3 regions of the Peribacillus sp. NPDC094092 genome follow, and region 3 is predicted to be linked to each of the others. Evidence: riboswitches for the same ligand, from Rfam matches in the RefSeq annotation. Region 3 holds a riboswitch; each other region holds the start of a gene.

Region 1 (5,937 bases), on a different contig from region 3:
ATTCAACTTCCCCATCGAAACCCTTTGTCGGCTCGAAGGGAACCCAGCCTATCCCTGCAAAATAAACCTCGACCCAGGAATGTGCATTATTATTGGTCACCTTATAAACGGATTCGCCATCAAGGATTGATTTTTCCCCTTCCGTATAACCCTTTACCCATCTTGCGGGCATATTGGCGGCTCTTAATAATACGACCATTGCACTGGAAAAATTATCGCAATACCCTATCTGCGTCTCGAATAAAAATTGATCGACATAATCTTGATTGCTCTCCGGATACGGAATATCGTCCTTAGAATAAATGAATGCAGGTCCGTCAAAATAATCCTCAATGGCTTTTGCTTTATCGTACCAATTCGTTTCATTCCTTGTAAGCCGGGAGGCCAATTCATATATCCGGTTTGGCAATCCCTCTGGAAGCTGAGTGTTTTTTTCCATTATTAAATCCATCGATCCGTCGCGATCCGTTATTTTCCTTAACTCAGCTATATCAAAACTCTGCATATCATAGTTAAGCTCATATTCTTTCAGGGACAGTCGTTCGCCATTATCCTGTTCGGAAATAACTTTGTCCATACCCTGATAATATTTGAAATCCATCCCGTTTTTGGCCTCAATCCTTTTTAAATACCCAGACTGCGGATGAAGGATATGGGAATATGATTCCGTCATGGACACTTTTGCCGTCATTTCTTCTGTTCTCACCACTTCAGGAACGTCGTGAATATCTAAAGATGCCATATCCTGTCCGTTGGAAAAAGCGCGAAAGTCCGTTTCCAGTTTGGAAACCCACCCTTTACCTGTATAAATATCCTTGTTCTCGACTTTCCAGTAATGTCCTATAGGGGCATCATTATAAAAAACAATGGAGCTATCCGGCTCTATCGAACCGCCAAGTTCCGAATCGTCTTCATCATACCCGACACTTTTACGCTTCGAACCACCTTCTTCTTTCCCCGCTTTATTAGAATAAGAAGTAATATAAGGCACCGGGTCCGGCCACTGTGGAGAGAGCTTCGGGGCAGCGAAACCAACAAGGACACTTACCAATATCATGCCGGTCAGCATCAAGATCCACTTATTGATGGAAGCCATCGGAAACTGAATCCCCTCCTGTATCGTCAGTCGCAGCAAGGATAGAAGGCCTAGCATCAAGAAGCCGATGATGAATATTCTAATCATTGCCATATCCCCAACATAAGGAGTGAATGTGTCGAGTACAGATATAAAAATCACCGTTAACATGAAAAAGAAAAAGATGCTTTGCCTCACCATCACCCAGTAATGGATCAAATATGTTACAAGCCAAAGAAGGACAAAAAATAGCAACGTTCGAAATGGATTTGTGATCGACTCCCAATTCCCATCATATATAAAACCAAGATTGCCCGTAAAATCAGCTAGAAACCCTTTCAGCCATGACAATTGAAATAAAGCGTCTTTTGAATGGAGGAACTGTAATGAAATCATTATATAAGCAATAATGAGAATGAATCGGATTGACCAATGTATGCGGAAATAATGCAGCAGCAGGGAATAAAGCAAAAATAAGAGAAAAATGACGATATTACCTGTATCGGTGAGTTTATCGACAGGCCTTAACCATTCGGTAATCAACACCAGACCAAATGCATACATCAGGACATGCATGAACCTTTCCAACTTTTCGGTAGTGACATTCACTTTGCCATCACCTCTGATCTATCAAACTTTAGTTGGCCATGTTCAAAAAAGCTAACCCTTATCCCCCTCGAAACTGCTGTAGAACTTGACAACCTTTCCTCATCAGTAAGATCTGCCTGTTTCTTCACACATAACATTAATCCCTGATCAGGCCGGAATGCACTCAATTTGTCCACCTTTTCTAAAGTTAAGTCTGACACGATGAATATCACAGCAGCGTTTGCCGGAAGAATTCCCTTCCTGACATTTTCGTTCAATGCGTTTACAGCACTCGGCTCTTCTTTAACAAGTCTGTAAAAAATCTTTCGTTTCTGGTTATTGCCAGCTGCTGCCGGTATGACCATCCTTGATCCCATACTCACATACCCAATTTGCATGCCTTTCTTTAACATGGCGTGGACAACGGATGCCGCCATCACAATGGATTCTTCGAATAAATCCGACGGCTTTCCATCAAGCATGATGAATGCATCCCGGTTTTTCTGCACTTCAAAATCCTTCGTCATGATTTCACTCGTTCTTGCCGTCGCCTTCCAATTAATCCATGACAACTGATCGCCTGGCTGATATTCCCTTACTCCGGAAACCACTGAATGTTCCCGTTGTGTTTTCTTTGTTGAAATAACTGCCCCCTGATTGAACACTCGATCAAGATCACTGTGGGCAAGCTCATGATAACGAGGAAAAACGGTTATTTTCAGAGGTGAACTATATATCGCTTCCTTTTCCACCAATCCGAAAAAGTCCCCAATCCAAAAGCGGATCGATTGAAATGAATGTTCTCCACGCTCCATGTCTTCCAAGGTATATGACATGTTGAAGGTACGCCTGAATCCCGGAAAGATAATCATTTTCCTTTGGAATCCCCTATCTTCCAGCCGCTGAGGCAATTCCTCCTCTACCACCATAAATAATAGGGGCAGCCGGTTTTTACGGGTAAACGTCAATGCTATTTCAACAGATTCGCCGGCCTGGCATTCCCTTTTATTGACCTTTCTCTCGACAGTCAAATCATGCAGCGGATAAAACAGCAGAATCGAAGCGTACACAGAAAACGGCAAAAATGAATAAAAAATGAACCAACTGACAAAACCGCCTTGAAACATTGCATAGCAAAAAGAAACGGTCATGAGTAATACAAGTCCGACCACACTCATATTTCCCCTTAAAATGTTGATGAATTTGCGCATTAGGTCATAGCCCGCTTCACAGGCACTTGTGTTGTGGCCACAACTTCATGAATCACCATTCCAGCATCGAAGCCATCATAATTCGCTTCAGGTTTCAAAATAAGCCGGTGGGAAAATACAAATGGAACTAAATATTGAACATCGTCCGGCAGAACATAGTCCCTGCCCTGGATCAGCGCGTAAGCCTGGGCTGCCTTCATCAAGGCTATCGATCCACGCGGGCTTACACCTAGATAGACCCCTTCATGCGTACGTGTTCGATTCGCCAATTCAACAATATATCGTTTTATTGTGTCATCCACTATCACAGCCTTTACCTCAGCCTGTAATTCTATCAATTCATCCAAGGTGATGACGGATTCCAGCTCCTCAAGCGGTACCGTGTATTGAGCTCTATGAAGAACCTCTATCTCTTCTTCCACACCTGGATAGCCCATTTTCATTTTTAATAGGAATCTATCCAATTGAGCCTCCGGAAGCGGATACGTCCCCTCGTACTCGATCGGGTTTTGTGTCGCCATCACGAAGAACGGCTTCTCCAATCCCCTTGTGACACCATCAATCGTCACACTTGCCTCTTCCATGGCTTCAAGCAACGCAGACTGAGTTTTCGGCGATGTCCGGTTGATTTCATCAGCCAAAATAATATGGCCCATTATCGGACCAGGCCTAAAAATGAATTCTTGTTCCTTAGGATTGAAGATTGAAACACCAGTAACATCAGAAGGAAGTAAATCAGGTGTGAATTGAATTCGCTTAAATCTTGCACCTATAGATTTTGCCAGTGCCCTTACCATGACTGTCTTCCCCACGCCCGGAACATCCTCCAATAAGACATGTCCACCGGAAAGGAGTGCCACGATACTTAGTTCTGCTATATCCCGTTTTCCGATAATGACCTTCTCGATATTCCCCAGCACCATTTCCAGTTTTTGATTGACCTGCTTATAAATCATTCTCTACCTCCCGGGATTCACAATCTCACTATTATTTCATATCTTTTCTATGTCAAAAATTTTACATTAAGCTCCAATTAAACCTTACATTGTAAGTTTACTAGATATTCGGTAAACCATAAACGAATTTGTCTAAAAATATTAATGCGGCCTACTGCAAAAGGTATGGTAAACTGTTGCTAAGTGAATATGAACCTTGCAGAAAAAGGTGCTGCATTGTCAGCTTAATAGGGAATTCGGTTTAAAACCGAAGCTGTTTCCGCAACTGTAAGTGCTAATGAAATAAGACGTTTACCACTATTTGAGGATGTAATCACACGCCGATCACCGGCCATTTAACCCAAATGGGAAGGTTCTTAGAGTAAAATGACGCACAAGCCAGGAGACCTGCCTTTTTTCATCGTATTATGCTCTTCGGAAGATGGGAGATTGTACGGCTCTCCCATCTTTTTCTACTACAGATACATAGATGCCCGAAGCCGACCAAAACCCTTGGTCGGCTATTTGTCTTGCTGGGAAAAGCAATACGGAGGTCATTCACCCAATATGTAAAAGGAGGAGGGTTTATGGCAAAGAAAGACTTTCGGTTTTTATGCTACCCATACATGCGTGAGTCCGTATCGACCGTTGATTTTGAAATCCGCACAGACTCATTGACGACACAAATCGGCTTGGCCGCCTCGCTTACTGAGGACGTCCCCGTTGTCCACCGCGACTTAATGGAATTGTTGCCCATGGCCTACCATTTAAACGGTTCAGTCCGTGGGAAATTAGCCATTACCGGCGATGATCTCGACCGTTTAAGTGCAATTTACGACCGGTATGTCGCTGAAGTGAAGGACCAAATCGAAACATTCGTCCTTCCACAAGGATCAACCGCAGCATGTACTTTGCATACTTGCCGAAGTGAAGCCAAGAAGTCCGTGCGAGCTTTACACAAGGTAAGTCTTGAAAAGGAAATACCGGAAATTCTTTTTGATTATGCTCATTTGCTTGCAAATGTATTATTCGTGATGGCAATCTACGTCAATAAGCAACAAGGGATCGAGGAGATTCCTTTTATAAGTAAATCCTATCCAACCAAACCAATGAAAAAGAAAACGGAGGAATAAATAATGAAGAAAAACCTACGATTCAGTTGGATTTCCATGCTGATGCTTACGCTTTTCCTTACCGGATGCGGAGTGAACGATGATCAATCCTCAAAGGATAATAAAGATACTAAAAAGGTCGAAGAAATCAAGGACTATACCGTTACTGATGATACTGGCAAGAAAATAAAATTCGAGAAAATCCCGGAAAGGGTCGTGTCACTTCAGCCAAGCAATACGGAAATTTTATTTGCCCTTGAACAGGGTGATAAAGTCGTTGGCGTGACAGACTTCGATAATTATCCAGAGGAAGCGAAGGACATCGAACATGTTTCAGACTCCGTTAATATTAATACTGAAAAAATCATTGCCTTGAAACCTGATGCCATCATAGCTTATACCATCGGTGATGAAACGGCATTGAAACCACTCGAAGATGCCGGCATCCCTGTATTCATCATTAAATCTGCAGCAAATTTCGATGATGTATATGGTGATATCGGGCAGATTGCTAAAGTGATGGGTGTTGCCGAAAAAGGGGATGAATTAGTGAAAGATATCAAATCCCAAATTGCAAGTGTCGAAGAAAAAGTGAAAACTTTAGATGAAAAGGAACAAACATACTTTGAAATTAGCCCTGCTCCGGAAATCTATACAACAGGATCAGAGACCTTCCAAAATGAAATCCTGGACACCGCCGGCATAAAAAACATCTTTGATGACCAAAAAGGCTGGGTTAAAGTATCGGATGAAGAAATCGTCAAAAGGAACCCTGAATCCATCATCACCACCGCCACGTATGCAGATGATGCCGTTGGTGAAATTAAATCGCGTAAGGGCTGGGAAGATATCGATGCAGTGAAGAACGATGACGTCCATTTGCTTGATGAAAATGTCATGTCACGTCCTGGACCAAGAATCGGGGAAGCTGTTGAACTCGCAGCAAAGACTGTTTATCCTGACTTATTCAAATAACACGATAGGAGGATGCGCCAAAATTAATTGGCGCATCCTTT
Region 2 (5,937 bases), 1.2 Mb from region 3:
TCGCTGCCCACCGCCCTGGGCAAGTTAATGGATGAAAGGTTGCAGACTACGAAATCGCCGCTTTTACGAACCACAACAACATTTCCATCTTCTGTTTCATATTCATCCGTGATCGTCGAAGGGCTAAGATTTTGGGCAATCTCTGTGCAAAGGTTAGAACAATAAATCATCCCTTTATGTTTATTGGGATTCTTCCGATTCACTTCATCGCGGTAGAACATATAAGGTACGCCTTCTTCTAATTGAGAAATCATGATGCTTTTCATGATGTCCATCGCCTTGATTTTTTCAAAGCCATAGTTTGGAAGCGTGCCATTTTCTGCGGCCTCGACAGCAAGTGCATAATGATTCCTGAAGCTTCCTTCGCCTTTCTTCTCGTCATAAAGATCTTCAAGTGAAAATCCAAGGGTTTGCTTAACGGTATGCGGATCGAAAAGATACCATTCTTTTCTGTCGCGTACAGCTTCCATGAATAAATCGGGTATGCATACACCTGTAAAAATATCATGGGCTTTTAATCTGTCATCTCCGTTTTGTGTTTTTAAATCGAGGAAGCTCATGATATCTTTATGCCAGGCATCCAAGTAAATCGCGATGGCACCTTTACGTTGACCCAATTGATCAACACTTACAGCTGTCTGGTTGAATAGTCGAATCCAGGGAGTCGTGCCAGAACTGTTTCCAGAAAAACCCCGGATATCTGAACCAAGCGAGCGAACCTTACCGACGTAAAGGCCGACACCGCCGCCAAATTTAGATACTTTTGCTGCATCGTAGTTTGATAGGTAGATTCCGTCAATGGAATCTTCAATTGCGTCGATAAAGCAAGAGCTTAACTGTCCATGTGTTTTACCTGCATTGGAGAGTGTAGGAGTCGCAACGGTCATATAAAGATTGGACATGGCCCAGTATGCTTCTTTAATAAGTTGCAGGCGGTGCTCCGTTTTTTCCAATCGCATGATTTCCATCGCAATGATCATGAAACGTTCTTGTGGCAGTTCGTAGACCTTGTCCTTTCGAGGGCGGGCCAGATAGCGGTCGTTCAATAAGTAGATGCCTATGTACGAGAATAATTTATCTTTTTCCGGGTCGATCACCGAACCCAATTCCTCAATTTCCGCTTTCGTATATGAAGATAGCAGTTCTGATTTATAAATGGGATAACGCTGACCTTCTGAAAGCTGGGAGAGTTCCGCGATCAGCTCATAGAATGAGCCATATCTCTTGCCTTCATAACCTCGATTGGCTTGTGCATCCCTATACATTGTATTCAACAGTTCTGCTGCAGCAACGAACGTCCAATCCGGAGCATCGATATCCACACTTTCAAGAGCGAGCTGAATCAGTTTTTTTGATGATTGTTCTTCGGTTGAGTCGCTTTTGCGATCTAGCCATTTTGTAAAACGCTTTTTGAACTTTTCCATATCGAGATGGCCTTCGAATTCCTTTGATAACATCTCGAGCTGGATGGATTTCGTTTCTGTGTCACTTTCACTTATGGTAGAGTTATATGTTTGAGTCATTAATAATCCTCCTTGTTAACTTCCGCTAAAATAAAAAAACCGCCCAATGAATTGAGCGGATCAAACGATAGAATAAAAAAGCCATGAAAAAATAGCCGTTAAACTATCGTTTCATCATCTCAATCCCCGAAGAATAAGAAACGTGAAAAATTCAAGGCAGGTCTCCTGACTCATGATCATCCTACTTTGAGTCCTTCCCGTATAGAGAGCTATACAGTGGGTTTCTCATTTCGTCACATTTACAGTTGCGGGGACAGTTCCGGGTTTACACCGGATTCCCTTTTCAGCCATCACTGGCACCTTGGATTATAAAAAATTCTATATATAGTTATTAATAATGTTTATGTAATCAATATCTAGTATTTCTGCTTATATTATCGTAAGCCATATACGATGATAATTCAACTAATATATTTGAAAAAAACCAACCCTTATCTATTGACAAATTGATTGCAGAGTGTGAAGGAATGAAAGATTTTATTGGGGATTGGGTAATTCAAGCGCTGATTTTACGCGATTTTGTGTTAAAATAAATTGTCTAGTAAAGGTGGCTCTCCCTTATTGATTGAGGGGATTCGCGGAAAAATTTTTAAGAAAAAGGGGATAAAATCTTGGAAAAAGTATTAGTTTTTGGACATAAAAACCCGGATACAGACACAATCTGTTCAGCAATCGCTTATGCAGACCTGAAAAAGCAGTTAGGTATCAACGCTGAACCAGTTCGTCTGGGTGAAGTGAATGGTGAAACTCAATATGCATTGGACCAATTCAAATTCGAAGCTCCCCGTCTCGTGGAAAAAGTTGCAGGGGAAGCTGAAGGCGTAATCCTGGTCGATCATAACGAACGCCAGCAAAGTGCTGAAGATATTGACCAAGTCCGTGTGTTGGAAGTTATCGACCATCACCGTATCGCTAACTTTGAAACAAGCGATCCACTATATTACCGTGCGGAACCAGTTGGCTGTACGGCAACCATTTTAAATAAAATTTATAAAGAAAACGGAATTGAAGTCCCTAAAGCAATCGCAGGTCTTATGTTATCTGCCATCATTTCCGATTCGTTATTGTTCAAATCTCCTACATGCACGGAGCAAGACGTTGCAGCAGCAATGGAACTGGCTGCCATTGCGGGAGTCGACGCTGAAACATACGGCTTGGAATTGTTGAAAGCCGGAGCTGACTTGAGCGACAAAACGATTGCCCAGCTTATTACCCTTGATGCAAAGGAATTTTCCATGGGAATGGCTAAAGTGGAGATAGCACAGGTCAATGCTGTAGATCCGAACGAAGTCCTTGCTAAGCAAGCAGAATTGGAAGCGGCGATTGAAGCGGTCATCGCTGAGAAGGAATTGGACTTGTTCCTTTTTGTCGTAACGGATATCTTGACTAATGATTCTGCTGCCTTGGCTCTTGGTAAAGCAGCTTATGCAGTGGAAAAAGCATACGACGTTTCATTAAACAATAACATCGCCGTTTTGGAAGGCGTTGTATCGCGTAAAAAACAAATCGTGCCGGTCTTAACGGACGTATTCAGCAAATAATAAAGGAACAGGGGTGCTCATTAAAAACATGGGCATCCTTTTTCTGCACATGCAAAAAAAGACTCAAGCACCATTAACGGTGCTTGAGTCTTTTTACTTAATTCAGAGCTTCCTTTTCTTTTTCATAGGCAATGACAATCAGTTCTTTATTGGCTTCCTCGCCAAGTCTGCTTTCAAAGCTTTTCAATTCATTCAATAAATCCGGTGACAGATTTGCTGCCGTATAATCCTGCTCGGGTGTCATGCTTTTCGCTCCTTTCAAAAGGAAATAATTCATGTTATCTATTTTGTCGCTTTGAAAAGTTTCTATTCAGCAAAATTTTACTCTTCAAGAAATTTTACTTTCTGAGGTGGCGAGTTTTTCAAGCAATAACGAACTTTCTTCATCGAGTCCTTGCACTTGGACAGGTATTCCCAGAAGCTGATATTTAATGACAACCGTATCAACAGCACCGACTGCTGAAGCATCCCATATTTTAGAATGGGAAAAGTCGATGACGATTGAATCGGCTTTTTCCTTGAAATCGAACTTCGAAACAAAGTCCTGGACAGAAGCGAAAAATACTTGCCCGCTGATATGGTAAATGGTTTTCTTAGCCTGGATATCTTCCGTTTTCACTACAGCCACTTTAGAAATTTTGGCCGAGAAGAAGATCATGCTCAAGAGCACTCCGGCAAATACCCCTTTTGATAAATCATGTGTATAAAGGACAATGAGTACCGTCACGATCATCACGGCTGCATCCGACTTTGGAGCTTTAGTGAGCCTCTTTAGGGAAGACCAGTCAAAGGTCCCGATTGAAACCATGATCATGACTGCGACAAGTGCAGCCATCGGGATTTTAATAAGGACATCATTCAATACCACGATTAATACCATAAGGAATGCGCCAGCTACAAAAGTGGAGAGCCGGCCCCTTCCTCCCGATTTAATATTGATACCGGATTGGCCGATCATCGCACATCCCGCCATGCCGCCAAAGCACCCGGCAATGATATTCGAAATCCCTTGGCCTTTGGCTTCCTTATTTTTATTACTGTCCGTGTCTGTCATCTCATCGACTATTTGAGCTGTCAATAATGATTCAAGCAGCCCGACAAATGCAAGGGCTATGGAATAAGGGAAAATGATCGCCAAAGTTTCGAAGGTCAAAGGGATATCTGGAAGCATGAACATCGGTAGCGCTTCGGTCAATTGCCCCATATCCCCAACCGTTCGCACCGTAGCCCCCGTGGTAACTGCAACGATCGTCATGAATATGATGGCGACAAGTGGTGAAGGTATGACTTTCGTGATCAGCGGAAAAAGATAAATGATAGCTAAAGAAACGGCTGTCATGACATACATGATCCATGTTTCGCCCACGAAATGGGTGAGCTGTGCCGTGAATATCAAGATGGCTAATGAATTCACAAAACCAGTCATGACGGGCTTCGGTATGAATTTCATTAATTTCCCGATTTTTAAAACCCCTAGTAAAATTTGCAGCAAACCAGTCAATATTGTTGCAGCAAGTAAATAGTCCAAGCCGTGATCTTTCACAAGGTCGACCATGACGAGTGCCATTGCGCCAGTGGCTGCCGATATCATTCCCGGCCTGCCGCCGACAAAAGAGATGACGATGGCAATGCAGAATGAGGCATATAGACCAACCATTGGGTCAACGCCAGCAATGATCGAAAAGGCAATCGCCTCCGGAATCAATGCCAAGGCAACGACAATTCCTGATAGAACATCTCCTCTAACGTTGCCGAACCATTCCTGTTTATATCCAGATGTATTCAAAGAAACACTCCTTCTTTCTATATATATGTGTGTATTCAATTCTTTTTTAACGCATTAAATTATAGCATGAGTCCCTCTTTCTATCTATATGGATAATATTAACGACAAACAGAGGGCTATTCATGTCTTATCATAATCGAAAGAAGGTAAAATGCCTAAAGGGGGAGTTCTTTGAAATGACGATGGACTTCAGGAAAGCGCTAAATTACCGCCCATTCGAATCCGACCGAACGAGAAGCGGAAAAAGCCCCGGAATGGGACCATGAAGAAATCATCGTGACTGATGATATGATGATTTTTAATGATACCGGTGGAAAAGGAAAATAAATTCGCAGTCTCATACTGGGAGGGGATCTATCATTATATATTGGTGATGCGCCGATGAAGCTTTTGTTGACGATACATATGGGGTGGCGGAACCAGCAATAATCTGGAGGATTATTACTAAGCTTACAAACAGGCCATCATGCCTATAATGTCAGTCGAAATGCAATTCCGAAAAATAGCTTGGCCATTTTTGACGAATTAGGCTCTTGTGCGCTTTTGAATAATTTGGAAAGACCTGGACTTGCCGAGTTATTACTTAAGAAATATTGGGCCCATTTGATGGAATATCAAAGGGAAGAGGAGTAGTGCTTATAACCTGATGATTTATATGAATCGAGCAAGTTATATTCCGCCGCACATTCACTTTACATGGTCGTGATTGATTTTTTTTGTGTTCTGGGTAAGGAGGCATGAAAATGATGGAAATTGTTACCGAAACAATAACTTCCCTTTTCAACATACATGGAAGTGGTGAGGGAGAAAAGGCCAGCTCCATCAAAGTTTTTGGAGTAGGAACCCTCCCGGTGTCAAGAGGCTATTCCTTATCAATGATACTTGATTTACATTTAGGACATGTCACTTCTTTATAATGCTTGAACCTGATCTTTCGAAGGTCGCTTCTGGTCAACATTGCGAATACATTATACCTTGTGCCGCATGCACAGGTATTTTTATCTTTAACTATGTGTCTCTCATCTGTTGTAGGTGAATAAATGGTTGGAAAAAACATATATAACCCTCCAATTTTTAATTTTAGGCA
Region 3 (11,670 bases):
GCAGTAGGCTCATCCAAGAGCCACACATCGGGTTCCATGGCGAGTACCCCTGCAATGGCGACACGTTTTTTTTGCCCTAGGCTCAAAAAATGTGTGGGTCTGTTTTTCAGTTCGGTTACTTTCGTTTCTGCCATTGCCCAATTTACTTTCTCCTGGACTGCATTTTTATCCCATCCTAAATTCATCGGTCCAAACGATATATCCTGTTGTACATTAGCGGAAAAAAGCTGCGAGTCGGGATCTTGAAAAACGATCCCGACTTGCTTTCGTAATGATAGTAATGATTTACGGTCATATTTCATTTTCTTGCCTTTAAATCTGATCTTACCTGATGTAGGTTGTAAAAGCCCATTTAAATGGAGGAATAAAGTCGATTTGCCGGCACCATTATTGCCTAATAATGCTATCTTTTTACCCTGTTGGATCGTTAGCGAAAGATTGTCTAAAGCGAACGTTCCATCTGCGAATTGATGGGTGAGGCCTTCTATATGAAAAATATGCTCGTCCATTCTTGGTTTGCCTCCAATTTACAAAATTCCATTAATGAATATCAAGCTTCCCAGTATGAAAATCGCGATAAGCCAATTGCGTAAGGAATAGGTGTAAGTATCCTCGATAAAGGAAAGGTTCTCCTGATAGCCTCTTGCGTTCATGGCCATCGTCAAATGTCCAGAGCGCTGCAATACTCCTAAAAATAATGATGAGATCAGTAATCCAAGAGATCGAATGCCTTTCCTTAACGAACCATACCCCAGCCGTGAAGCTTGTGATTGGTGAATGGCCAAAGCTGTTTCTAAAAAGATAAAGATGAAGCGATAGGTCAATTCAATCAATTCGATCAATAAGGAAGGCACTTTAAGTGTTCTCATCACCGATAAGATGACGGTAATGGGTGTAGTTAAGGTAAGGAAATATAAACAGCTGATGCTGCCTAATACGACAGTGATCAAATTGATCACTGTTCCTACGCTGTCATCGCTGATGAATATTTGCCAGTTCCCGACCTTCCAGGACCACCTTATATTCGAAATCGAAGTAAATTTGCTTGTAAAAGAAATAAGGATGGTAATTGTTCCTGATAGTATAAAAAATCCTGGTAATAGAAGTAATTTAAGATAATAAGAAAGCGGGATTTTTGCCGCAAAAATGATTAAAGCGCTCATCACCGTAAAAGTGATGAGCGAAACGATCATATCCCTTACCGTTAACGAAAATAGCAAAAGGGAGAGTGCAAAAACCATCTTTTCCAACGGATGTACATCCTTTAGCCCATTGAAATAGGCATATTTATCAATGAGTAACATGCTTCGATTTTTCAGGAATTTCTTGTTTGGCTTGCTTATTCCTTTGTCTCGTTACACCTATGAAATAACCAATGAAACCAGCTCCGATTGCAGCTTGCAGCGCAAATAATAAGCTTTCGGTTTCTGCACCGGGCGGCTCCCAAATACTGTTGAACCATGGCTTGTATTCCGGCTGGATTTTAGTGATGGCTTCTTCAGCTTCCCCATCGGCACCGCCAAATTCCGTTCCTTGTTGTGTGATTAACGGTATGGTGGCAAGAACGACGACCAGGAAAAGCAGCAATAAACTTTTTTTCATGTTAACGGGCCTCCTTAGATAAAACTCGCAGCAATTTCAATTCGCCCAAATTGTATTTTTTCAAGAAATTCATCACGACGACTGTCAATAACCCCTCACTGATTGCCAAGGGAATTTGGGTCAGGGCAAAAATCCCTGCAAATTTACTGAAAGAGGCCATGAATCCTCCTACCTCGGATGGAAAAGCAAGAGCAAGTTGAACGGAAGTTACCACATAAGTACCCAAATCTCCAAAAGCAGCTGCCAAGAAAACGGCAAGTGAAAATGACCATCCCAATTTAGTTGCGCCCTTGAAGACGAAGTAAGCAATGAGCGGTCCGCAAACAGCCATGGAAAATGCATTGGCCCCTAATGTCGTCAATCCTCCGTGAGCCAGTAAAACAGCTTGAAATAACAGAACGATTGAGCCAACGACACTCATGGCCAATGGTCCGAATAATATGGAACCCAAACCAACTCCGGTAGGGTGTGAAGAACTTCCCGTAACGGAAGGGATCTTTAGGGCCGATAAAATAAATACAAATGCACCCGATAGGCCAAGCATCATTTTTGTTTCTGGATTTTCCCTTACTTTGGTTCTAATGGACCGGTAACCCAAGATTAAAAATGGAAGCGTCACGGCCCACCAGAATATTGCCCATTCAATGGGTAAAAAGCCCTCCATGATATGCATGGCCATGGCCCGTTTTGGAACAAAAAGCAGTAAAATGACAAAATAAATGGTTTTCCAATTGGTTCTTTTCATTCTTTCTCCCTTCAACACTTTTAATTTTTCTGATCAATCTTGAGAAGAAAGGCGCACCCAACATAAAAAGCACTTCTCTCAAAGGAAAGAAGTGCGTAATGAACAGGAATTTTGCAGCATAAACCAACAATGGGCCTTTCTGCCTGATCCGCACACCCATCCTCGTAGGTTGAAACAGTTTCACGCTTCATGGCAGGTCTCCTGGCTTTGGTTCATCATCCCATTACATCCTTCCCATCTCATTTGACAGTGGATTAAAGTTAAAGTAATAGGACTTCCCTTTACAGTGGCGGGACCGCTCCGGATTTTCACCGGCTTCCCTTTTAAGCTGAATTCCGAAAAATTCAACACCATAAAACTTATGTAATTATTTAGAAAATTCTCGTATAGTGTACCATAAAGAAATAATTCCAGCTACACTATCTTTTTTTTTTTTGACTAAGTTTGTTGCAAGGAAAGGCTTGTGGCAGAATATACACTATTAAACTTTTCTAAACAGTCGGAATAAACTATTGAATTTTCATAAAGTTGTTATATGATAGATAAAGTTAGTTATATATGTATATTAAAACCAAATATTTCATTTTAAAAGTGCTCTTGTTTGAATAAGCAAGGGATAATAGGGAAATCGGTGAAAATCCGATGCAGCCCCCGCTACTGTAAACGCTGATGAAATTGTCGATAACCACTGGCATTGTTGCCGGGAAGGGACAAAGTAAAATGAAGCGTTAGCCAGGAAACCTGCTTTTAAAATTGCATGATACTTTTCGGAGGGAAAGGTAGAAGGACTATGACGATTTTGGGAGATTGGGCATTCTTGCCTGGTGCTCCTCATTCATATAGTTTTTTTAAACCTTAACTCTTATTGTTAAGGTTTTTTATTTTGCCTTTTCCCTGAAGCAGGAGGAAGAAGATGACTACTTGGAACTTAATGGGTACAAATACACATTTGTTGATTTGTAATGGGAGTAGCTGCATGAAAAAGGGCGGGGAAGAAGTAACTCAAGCGATTCGCGATGAAATTGCTTCCAAAGGACTGGACTTGAAAATCCATACAACCAGGACACGGTGTAACGGAAGATGTAAGGATGCATGTGTTGTGATTGCCTATCCCCAAGGAAACTGGTATCGAGTGGAAACGCCTGATTTCGGTCGCCAGATTGTCAGCCATATCGATGATGGGGAGTTTGTTCCACAAATGATCTACCAATTCAATGATGGGGAAATGACACCCAATCCAGATTTTCCTGCTCATACGGGTATTTCAAAGAACAAAGCGTAAAAGGAGATGTCTTAATGAGTACAAAAGGTAAATTATTCGTCGTGGGCTTTGGGCCAGGGAATTTTGAACACATTACCAAACGTGCTGTCGAAGCCCTTCAAGAAAGTGACTACATCATTGGTTATAAAACTTATGTTGAACTCATTCAGGGACTGCTTACAGATCAAACGATTATTAGTACGGGGATGACAGAAGAGGTATCACGTGCACAGGAAGCAGTGAAACAAGCGGAGCTGGGTAAGAAAGTTGCGGTAATTTCCAGCGGGGATGCCGGAGTTTACGGGATGGCTGGGTTGGTTTATGAAGTATTGATTGAAAAAGGCTGGAAAGAAGAAACTGGAGTGGGCATTGAAGTCATTCCTGGCATTTCTGCAATCAATTCTTGTGCATCTTTACTTGGGGCACCAGTCATGCACGATTCGTGTACGATCAGTCTCAGTGATCATTTAACACCTTGGGAACTGATCGCTAAAAGGGTTGAAGCAGCTGCAATGGCAGACTTTGTCATTGCCCTGTATAATCCGCGCAGCGGCAGGCGGACCAGGCAAATTGTTGAAACACAGAAAATTCTCCTTCGCTACCGTTCGCCCGATACACCTGTCGGGTTGGTGAAAAGTGCATATCGCGATAGGCAGGATGTTGTCATAACCAATTTGAAAGATATGTTGAATCACGATATTGGGATGCTGACCACCGTCATCATTGGTAATTCATCCACCTTTTTATATGATGACAAAATCATCACACCAAGAGGCTATCAAAGGAAATATACTTTGAATTCGGAAAAGCAACCATTGAAGCCGCATCAGCGTCTGCAAAAGGAAGCGGAACCGTGGGCATTAGATCAAGAAGCCTTTACCGAATCTGCTGGAGGAGTTGGATTACTTACAAAAGCACCTGAAAAGAAGCCAGCTTCCTTTGAAATGGCAATGGAAGCACTGTCAAGAGTCAAGGGTCAAACCGTTTTGCAATCCATTGAGCCAATTGTTCAGCAAAAAATGGAGTCGGTATTCGAACTTGCCGTTAGTCCAGGTGTGGCGAATAAACAATTCACTCCCAAACAAATGATGACACTTGCGGAAGTTGTCGGGGAAAAGGGCACGATGGAATATACGCCAAATCATAAAATCGTATTAAAGATTCCGACAACGGATCCGGAAGTCATTACGGGAAAATTGCAATCTGCAAACTTTTTATTGTCACCGATTGGGGATGTACTGTCATTAAAAGCATGTGATTTCTGTGATGGTGAAAAAACCGAATCCATTCCTTATGCGGATGAAATACATCGGGTGCTTGGCGGAATGAAAATGCCCAAGGAACTTAACATCGGTTTTAATGGGTGTGGGATGGCTTGTTATAGTGCTGTGATGGATGATATCGGGATTGTCTTCCGAAAAGGGAAGTTTGACTTATTTCTTGGGGCTAAACCGGTTGGAAGAACAGCCCATCCAGGTCAGCCTGTTGCAGAAGGCATCGAACCGGAACAGCTGGTTGAACTGATTACGGACATTGTCGCGGAGTATAAGCAAAATGCCCATCCAAATGAGCGGCTTTTTAAATACTTCAAACGTTCGAAAAAGATACAGAATTTTTCTTATCAGGACATCGCTCCCAAAATAAACATAGAGCCTGCGCCTTGTGAAGACTAATCAAGAGGGGGAAAGTAAATGAAAGCAGTTTTGTTCGTAGGACACGGAAGCCGCTTGGCTTCGGGAAACGAAGAAGTCCTTCATTTTATTGAAAATATGATTCCGGCATTGGAAGAGCGCTTCCTTGTAGAAACGTGCTTCTTGGAATTTGCGGCACCGAATATATCCAAAGGCATTGATAATTGTGTAAAACGAGGGGCTTCTGAAGTTATCGTCATACCGATCATTTTGTTGCATGCAGGACATTCGAAATTACATATCCCAGCTGAAATAGAGGATGGGAAAACAAAGTATCCAGAAGTGAAATTCACATATGGCCAAACGATCGGGGTCCACCATGATATATTGACAATCCTGACAGACCGTCTTGAGGAAGCGGGATTCGATACAACCTCTGAACAGGATGGGACAGCAGTATTGCTAATTGGCCGAGGTGGCAGTGATGCTGATGCAAATAGTGATATATATAAAATTTCACGATTATTATGGGAAAAGTTGAACGTAAATTGGGTCGAAGCAGCTTTCATGGGTGTAACGGACCCACACGTTGACGAAGGTATTGAACGATGCATCCGCTTAGGGGCGAAAAAAGTAGTGATGCTGCCATATTTCCTCTTCACAGGGGTGTTGATGGAAAGAATGGAAGATATGCTGAAAGGTTATCAAGAGCAATATCAAGATCAAGAATTCATTTTGGCAAAGTATTTTGGATATCATCCAACGTTACAGAACATTCTGCATGAACGTGTAATTGAAGCTAGTGAAGGCAGATCAAGCGGGGCACGTGATTTGGAAAACTATCGTAAACATGTCGAGGAACATGGACATGCCCACCATCATCACCATCATGATCACGATCACCATCATGATCACGATCACCATCATGATCACGATCATCATCACGATCACGATCATAACCACGATCATGATCATCACCATGATCACGATGGACAAGTGGTGGGGACGTCAAAATGATTTTGTTTTTGGCGGGCACAAGTGATGCAAGGGAATTAGCGATTGAGATGCAGCAGGTGGGATTCAAGGTTTTGGCAACTGTTGTAACCGAATCGGCGGCTAAAAGTTTGCACGATGCAGGCATATCCACCCGGATTGGCCGATTAACTGCAGAGGATATGACATCTTTAATCTTTGAAAAAGGTTTTCAGGCTGTAGTTGATGCAAGTCACCCATTTGCCGAAGAAGCATCCAAAAACGCCCTTAACGGAGCAAAGGCAGCAAATGTCCCTTATATTCGTTATGAGCGTGAAAGTCAACGGTTTCAGAATGATAAATTGATAGTTGTCCGTGATTATGAGGAGGCTGCCAAACTTGCCGCTGAAAAACGGGGAGTCATCATGCTCACGACCGGAAGTAAAACGCTAGCGGTGTTCGCAAAAGTATTGGTAGGGCTAGAGAATACCAGAGTCATAGCGAGAATGCTGCCACGAATGGACAATATGGAAAAATGTGCGCAGCTGGGCATTGAACAAAAAAATATCGTTGCGATTCAGGGTCCATTTTCCAAAGAATTAAATAAAGCTCTATATGAACAGTATGGGGTTACATTGATGATAACGAAAGAAAGTGGCAAGGTCGGTGCGGTTGATGAGAAATTGGAAGCTGCGTTGGAATGTGGAATAGAGACGATTATGATATCTCGACCGGATGTTGACTATCAAAATGTCCATTCCAGTTTTGATCATGTCATCACCGAGTTGAATAAGCAACTAAATGAAAAATAGGAGGAATGCAAGATGGATTTTAAAACGGATTTTAAACCACTAACGGTAGACCCAGACAAAATATATGATTATAGCTTCTCGATCATAGCAGAAGAAATGGGCAATCATGATTTTTCTGAAGATGAATGGAAGATCGTCCGCCGGGTCATTCATGCTTCAGCGGATTTTGAATTGGGAAGAAGTGTCATCATCCATCCAAATGCCATTCAAGCTGGTGTGGAAGCCATTCGCAAAGGTAGACATGTAATTGCGGATGTGCAAATGATCGAGAGCGGTACAGGCAAAAAAAGATTTCAAAAACACGGCGGGGACGTTCATTGCTACATTTCAGATCCGGATGTGATGGTCGAAGCAAAACGTTTGAATACGACAAGGGCGATCATTTCGATGCAAAAAGCCGTAAAGGAAAATGAAGGGGGCATTTATGCCATTGGTAATGCACCTACAGCTTTACTTGAACTCATTCGCCTTATTAAAGAGGGGATAGCTAAACCGGACTTAATCATTGGAATGCCTGTTGGGTTTGTTTCTGCAGCAGAATCGAAAGAGGAACTCGCCAAAATCACGGAAGTCCCATTCATTACGAATATTGGCCGAAAAGGTGGAAGTACTGTCACTGTTGCTGCATTGAACGCGATTTCCCTTTTAGCTGATAGTTAAAAATCATGGAAAAGAAAGTGAAAAAAGACCCCTCGCAAATGCGTCATGGGTATACGACAGGGGCATGTTCGACTGCCGTGACCAAAGCGGCATTGACTGCATTGATCACGGGGGATGCACTTGAGGAAGCCACGATTTCCTTGCCCATAGGGCGAGATGCCACTTTCACTATTGAGAAATATGAAATATCGGAAAATGCGGTTAGTGCTGAAACGATCAAAGATGCCGGAGATGATCCAGATGCCACCCATCTGGCACATATTATCTCTACTGTCAGCTGGTCGGATGCCCCTGGGATTATCCTGGATGGAGGGATAGGTGTGGGGCGTGTGACCAAACCCGGGCTTCCTGTTCCTGTAGGAGAAGCGGCCATCAATCCTGTTCCGCGCAAAATGATTTTAACAACTGTGCAACAAACATTGGAAGAATTTAAGATCGATAGAGGAGTGAAAGTGGTCATCTCCGTGCCTGCAGGTGAAGAAATAGCGAAAAAAACATTAAATGGCCGCTTGGGGATTGTGGGGGGCATTTCCATTCTAGGAACAAGGGGCACTGTCGTCCCTTTTTCCAGTTCAGCCTATATGGCAAGCATCGTCCAGGCTATCAGTGTTGCCAAAGCAAGTGGGTGCGAGCATCTTGTCTTAACTACTGGCGGGCGCAGTGAAAAGTATGCGATGGGCCTTCTCCAGGATTTGCCTGAGGAAGCCTTTATTGAAATGGGTGACTTTGTGGGCTTCTCACTTAAGCAATGTAAGAGGCAGGGAATTAAAAAGGTATCATTGGTCGGCATGATGGGGAAATTCTCCAAAGTGGCCCAAGGTGTGATGATGGTGCATTCAAAAAGTGCCCCGGTCGACTTCGGTTTTCTATCGGAAATAGCTCAAAGCGTGGGAGCTGGAGGCGACCTTGTTCTTGAAATCAAGAATGCAAACACTGCGTCACAAGTCGGGGACATGATGTCAGCGATAAATAATTTTGATTTTTTCAATAAACTATGTGAATCCTGCTGTCACTCTGCCATAAAGCAAGTGAAGGGCGGAATTGAAATGGAAACGGCGATTTATTCGTTGAAAGGACAATTACTGGGAAGGGCTGTTGGAATTGAGTCAATCGATTAAATTGATCGGGATAGGGGATAACGGTCAGGAAAGCTTGCTGCCCCAATATGCCCAATGGATAGAAGAAAGTGAAGTGCTGGTCGGAGGTGAACGGGTCTTATCGTTTTTCCCGAACTATTCTGGCAAGAAGATTGTCATTAAGGGCGGTTTGAAAAATGTGGTGGAACAACTGCAGGATGAAACTCGTCCAACAGTTGTCCTAGCTTCCGGTGACCCAATGTTTTATGGAATTGGAGGTTATCTTTCCAGCAAAATCAACATAGAGGTTTACCCATATTTCAGTTCCATACAGCTTGCTTTTGCAAAAATGGGTGAAAGCTGGCAAGATGCCTTCCTAGTCAGTGTTCATGGCCGGAGTATGAAAGGGCTGGCTCAAAGGATTGATGGGAAAGCGAAAGTAGCTTTGCTTACCGACATCGAAAATAGTCCCAATCAACTTGCTAAATATCTCATTTCATTCGGAATGACTGAATACCGGGCATTTGTGGCTGAAAATCTCCAAGGAGAAACCGAAGATTCTGGCTGGTATGAACTTGAAGAAATGATGGAACGGGAATTCTCCCCGTTGAATGTCGTCATTTTGAAAAGAAAATCAGAAGGTCCAAGCTGGTCCTTGGGGATAGATGATGAAGAATTTTCGCAGCGTAAACCTGACAAAGGTCTCATAACCAAAAAGGAAATTCGGGTACTAAGCCTGCATGCGTTGAAACTCAGGAAAAACAGCATCGTTTGGGATGTTGGGACATGTACAGGCTCGATGGCAATTGAAGCGGCCAAGCTTGCATCCGAAGGCCAAATTTTCGCAATTGAAAAAAATGAGCCCGATTTAGAAAACTGTTATCAAAACCAGCGTAAATTCCGTACTGATATAACTGCCATTCATGGAAAAGCTCCGCAAGGACTGGAAACTTTTCCGGATCCTGATGCAATCTTCATTGGCGGTACTGGCGGCGAAATGGTTGATCTAATCAATACATGCTGCAAACGGCTTAAAGAAGGCGGCAGGATTGTTCTAAATGCTGCGACGATTGAGAATCTTTACCGAGCTATTGAGGCATTTGCTGAAGCTGGTTTTCACACTTCCATCATGCATGCCCAAATCTCCAGAAGTAAGCCAATATTGGGTATGAACAGATTTGTTCCGCTTAATCCGGTATATATCATTACTGCACAACGAAAGGAAGACATGAATGAGTAATCTTGGTACATTATATGGCCTAGGCGTGGGCCCGGGCGATCCAGAGCTAATTACAGTAAAGGCATTTCGCGTGATTCAGGAATCCCCGGTCATTGCGTATCCAAAAAAAAGAAAAGGGAGTAAAAGCTACGCCCACCGCATTGTGGAAGTTTACATTCGTCCTGAAGAGAAGGATATGCTGGGTCTAGTTTTTCCGATGACGAAAGATCAAGCGATTTTGGATCGGGAATGGAACGGAACGGTTGAAAAAGTTTGGCAAAAATTAAATGAAGGTAAAGATGTTGCTTTCGTTACGGAAGGCGATCCGCTTTTATATAGTACGTTCATACATATGATGAAATTGATGCAGGAGTTGCATCCCGAAGTCGAAATCAAGACGGTCCCAGGCATTTCTTCGTTTAATGGATCAGCGTCAAGGCTGGGCATCGCTTTGGCTGATGGTGATGATCATGTTGCGATAGTTCCTGCAAGGGATGACTATGAAGCGATGAAGAAGGCGATTGAAGATCATGATGCCGTAGTGTTCATCAAAGTGGCTAAGGTCATCGATTTAATGATTAATGTTTTAAAAGATTTGGACTTGCTTGAAAAGGCCTCGGTCGTAACCAAAGTCACTTCCGATGAAGAAGTGATTTGGAAAGTGAGTGAATTGGAAGGACTTGAACTAGAATACTTAACATTGATGGTGGTGAGAAAATGAAGATATATATTGTAGGTGCTGGCCCAGGTGACCCGGATTTGATTACTGTAAAAGGATTGAACATACTCCAGACGGCTGATGTGATTTTATATACGGATTCATTAGTGAATGAAGAATTGATCGCTAAGGCAAAACCTGATGCCGAGGTATTAAAAACGGCTGGAATGCATTTGGAGGAAATTGTTGGCATCATGGTTGAGCGTGTTAAAGAAGGAAAGATGGTTGCTAGAATCCATACAGGGGATCCTGCCATGTACGGTGCGATCATGGAACAAATTGTCCTTTTGAAGAAAGAGGGTATTGGTTATGAGGTGATTCCTGGCGTAAGTTCGGTATTCGCCTCGGCAGCGGCAATAGGAGCAGAGCTGACTATCCCTGATTTAACCCAGACACTCATATTGACGAGGGCTGAAGGACGTACGCCTGTTCCGGAATTTGAGAAGTTACGTGATTTGGCAAGTCACCACTGTACGATTGCCCTTTTCTTGAGTGCGACCTTGACCAAAAAAATCGTTAAAGAACTCCAGGAAGCCGGTTGGAAGGATGATACTCCGGTAGCAGTCATTCAACGGGCAACATGGCCGGACCAAAAGATCGTTCGTACCACGTTAGTGAACTTAGATGATGATATGCGTCAAAATGGTATCCGCAAGCATGCGATGATTTTGGCTGGATGGGCTTTGGATCCGAACATTCATGATAAAGATGAATACCGTTCCAAATTATATGACGCAAGTTTTACCCACGGTTTCAGAAAAGGTGTCAAGCCATGATCATTGAACTGAAAGAAGCGGAACTTGCTCCCATTAAACGTTCCCATACTTATGCGATCGTGGCGATTACAAAACATGGTGTCGAGCTGGCACGGAAATTACATACCGTTTTTTCGAATTCGGATCTATATTACATGAGCAAGTTTGAAAAAGGGGACGAAGATCATAAACAGATCCAGCTTTTTTCGGGTAGTGTCC

Evidence for each region. A riboswitch is a leader RNA that binds a small molecule or an ion and turns the genes downstream of it on or off. The one in region 3 is predicted to bind cobalamin.
Region 1: another riboswitch for cobalamin. It lies ahead of ACQKNS_RS25280 (hypothetical protein); the one in region 3 lies ahead of ACQKNS_RS01620 ((2Fe-2S) ferredoxin domain-containing protein).
Region 2: another riboswitch for cobalamin. It lies ahead of ACQKNS_RS07540 (ribonucleoside-diphosphate reductase subunit alpha); the one in region 3 lies ahead of ACQKNS_RS01620 ((2Fe-2S) ferredoxin domain-containing protein).

The regions. Positions count from the first base shown of each region.
Region 1 is NZ_JBNNUC010000009.1:7,859-13,795, forward strand. Features, by position in the region: gene ACQKNS_RS25265 (DUF4129 domain-containing transglutaminase family protein) at 1-1,684, opposite strand, end outside; gene ACQKNS_RS25270 (DUF58 domain-containing protein) at 1,681-2,841, opposite strand; gene ACQKNS_RS25275 (AAA family ATPase) at 2,874-3,830, opposite strand; cobalamin riboswitch at 4,020-4,239, shown strand; gene ACQKNS_RS25280 (hypothetical protein) at 4,397-4,942, shown strand; gene ACQKNS_RS25285 (ABC transporter substrate-binding protein) at 4,946-5,896, shown strand.
Region 2 is NZ_JBNNUC010000001.1:1,565,298-1,571,234, reverse strand. Features, by position in the region: gene ACQKNS_RS07540 (ribonucleoside-diphosphate reductase subunit alpha) at 1-1,523, opposite strand, end outside; cobalamin riboswitch at 1,662-1,842, opposite strand; gene ACQKNS_RS07535 (manganese-dependent inorganic pyrophosphatase) at 2,135-3,064, shown strand; gene ACQKNS_RS07530 (hypothetical protein) at 3,162-3,308, opposite strand; gene ACQKNS_RS07525 (SulP family inorganic anion transporter) at 3,393-4,850, opposite strand; gene ACQKNS_RS07520 (hypothetical protein) at 5,594-5,767, shown strand.
Region 3 is NZ_JBNNUC010000001.1:336,569-348,238, reverse strand. Features, by position in the region: gene ACQKNS_RS01645 (energy-coupling factor ABC transporter ATP-binding protein) at 1-509, opposite strand, end outside; gene cbiQ (cobalt ECF transporter T component CbiQ) at 528-1,304, opposite strand; gene ACQKNS_RS01635 (energy-coupling factor ABC transporter substrate-binding protein) at 1,291-1,602, opposite strand; gene ACQKNS_RS01630 (energy-coupling factor ABC transporter permease) at 1,604-2,347, opposite strand; gene ACQKNS_RS01625 (hypothetical protein) at 2,368-2,538, opposite strand; cobalamin riboswitch at 2,522-2,717, opposite strand; cobalamin riboswitch at 2,920-3,110, shown strand; gene ACQKNS_RS01620 ((2Fe-2S) ferredoxin domain-containing protein) at 3,261-3,629, shown strand; gene cobJ (precorrin-3B C(17)-methyltransferase) at 3,644-5,281, shown strand; gene ACQKNS_RS01610 (sirohydrochlorin chelatase) at 5,300-6,256, shown strand; gene cobK (precorrin-6A reductase) at 6,253-7,023, shown strand; gene ACQKNS_RS01600 (precorrin-8X methylmutase) at 7,036-7,683, shown strand; gene ACQKNS_RS01595 (cobalt-precorrin-5B (C(1))-methyltransferase) at 7,689-8,801, shown strand; gene cbiE (precorrin-6y C5,15-methyltransferase (decarboxylating) subunit CbiE) at 8,785-9,999, shown strand; gene cobI (precorrin-2 C(20)-methyltransferase) at 9,992-10,699, shown strand; gene cobM (precorrin-4 C(11)-methyltransferase) at 10,696-11,472, shown strand; gene ACQKNS_RS01575 (cobalt-precorrin 5A hydrolase) at 11,469-11,670, shown strand, end outside.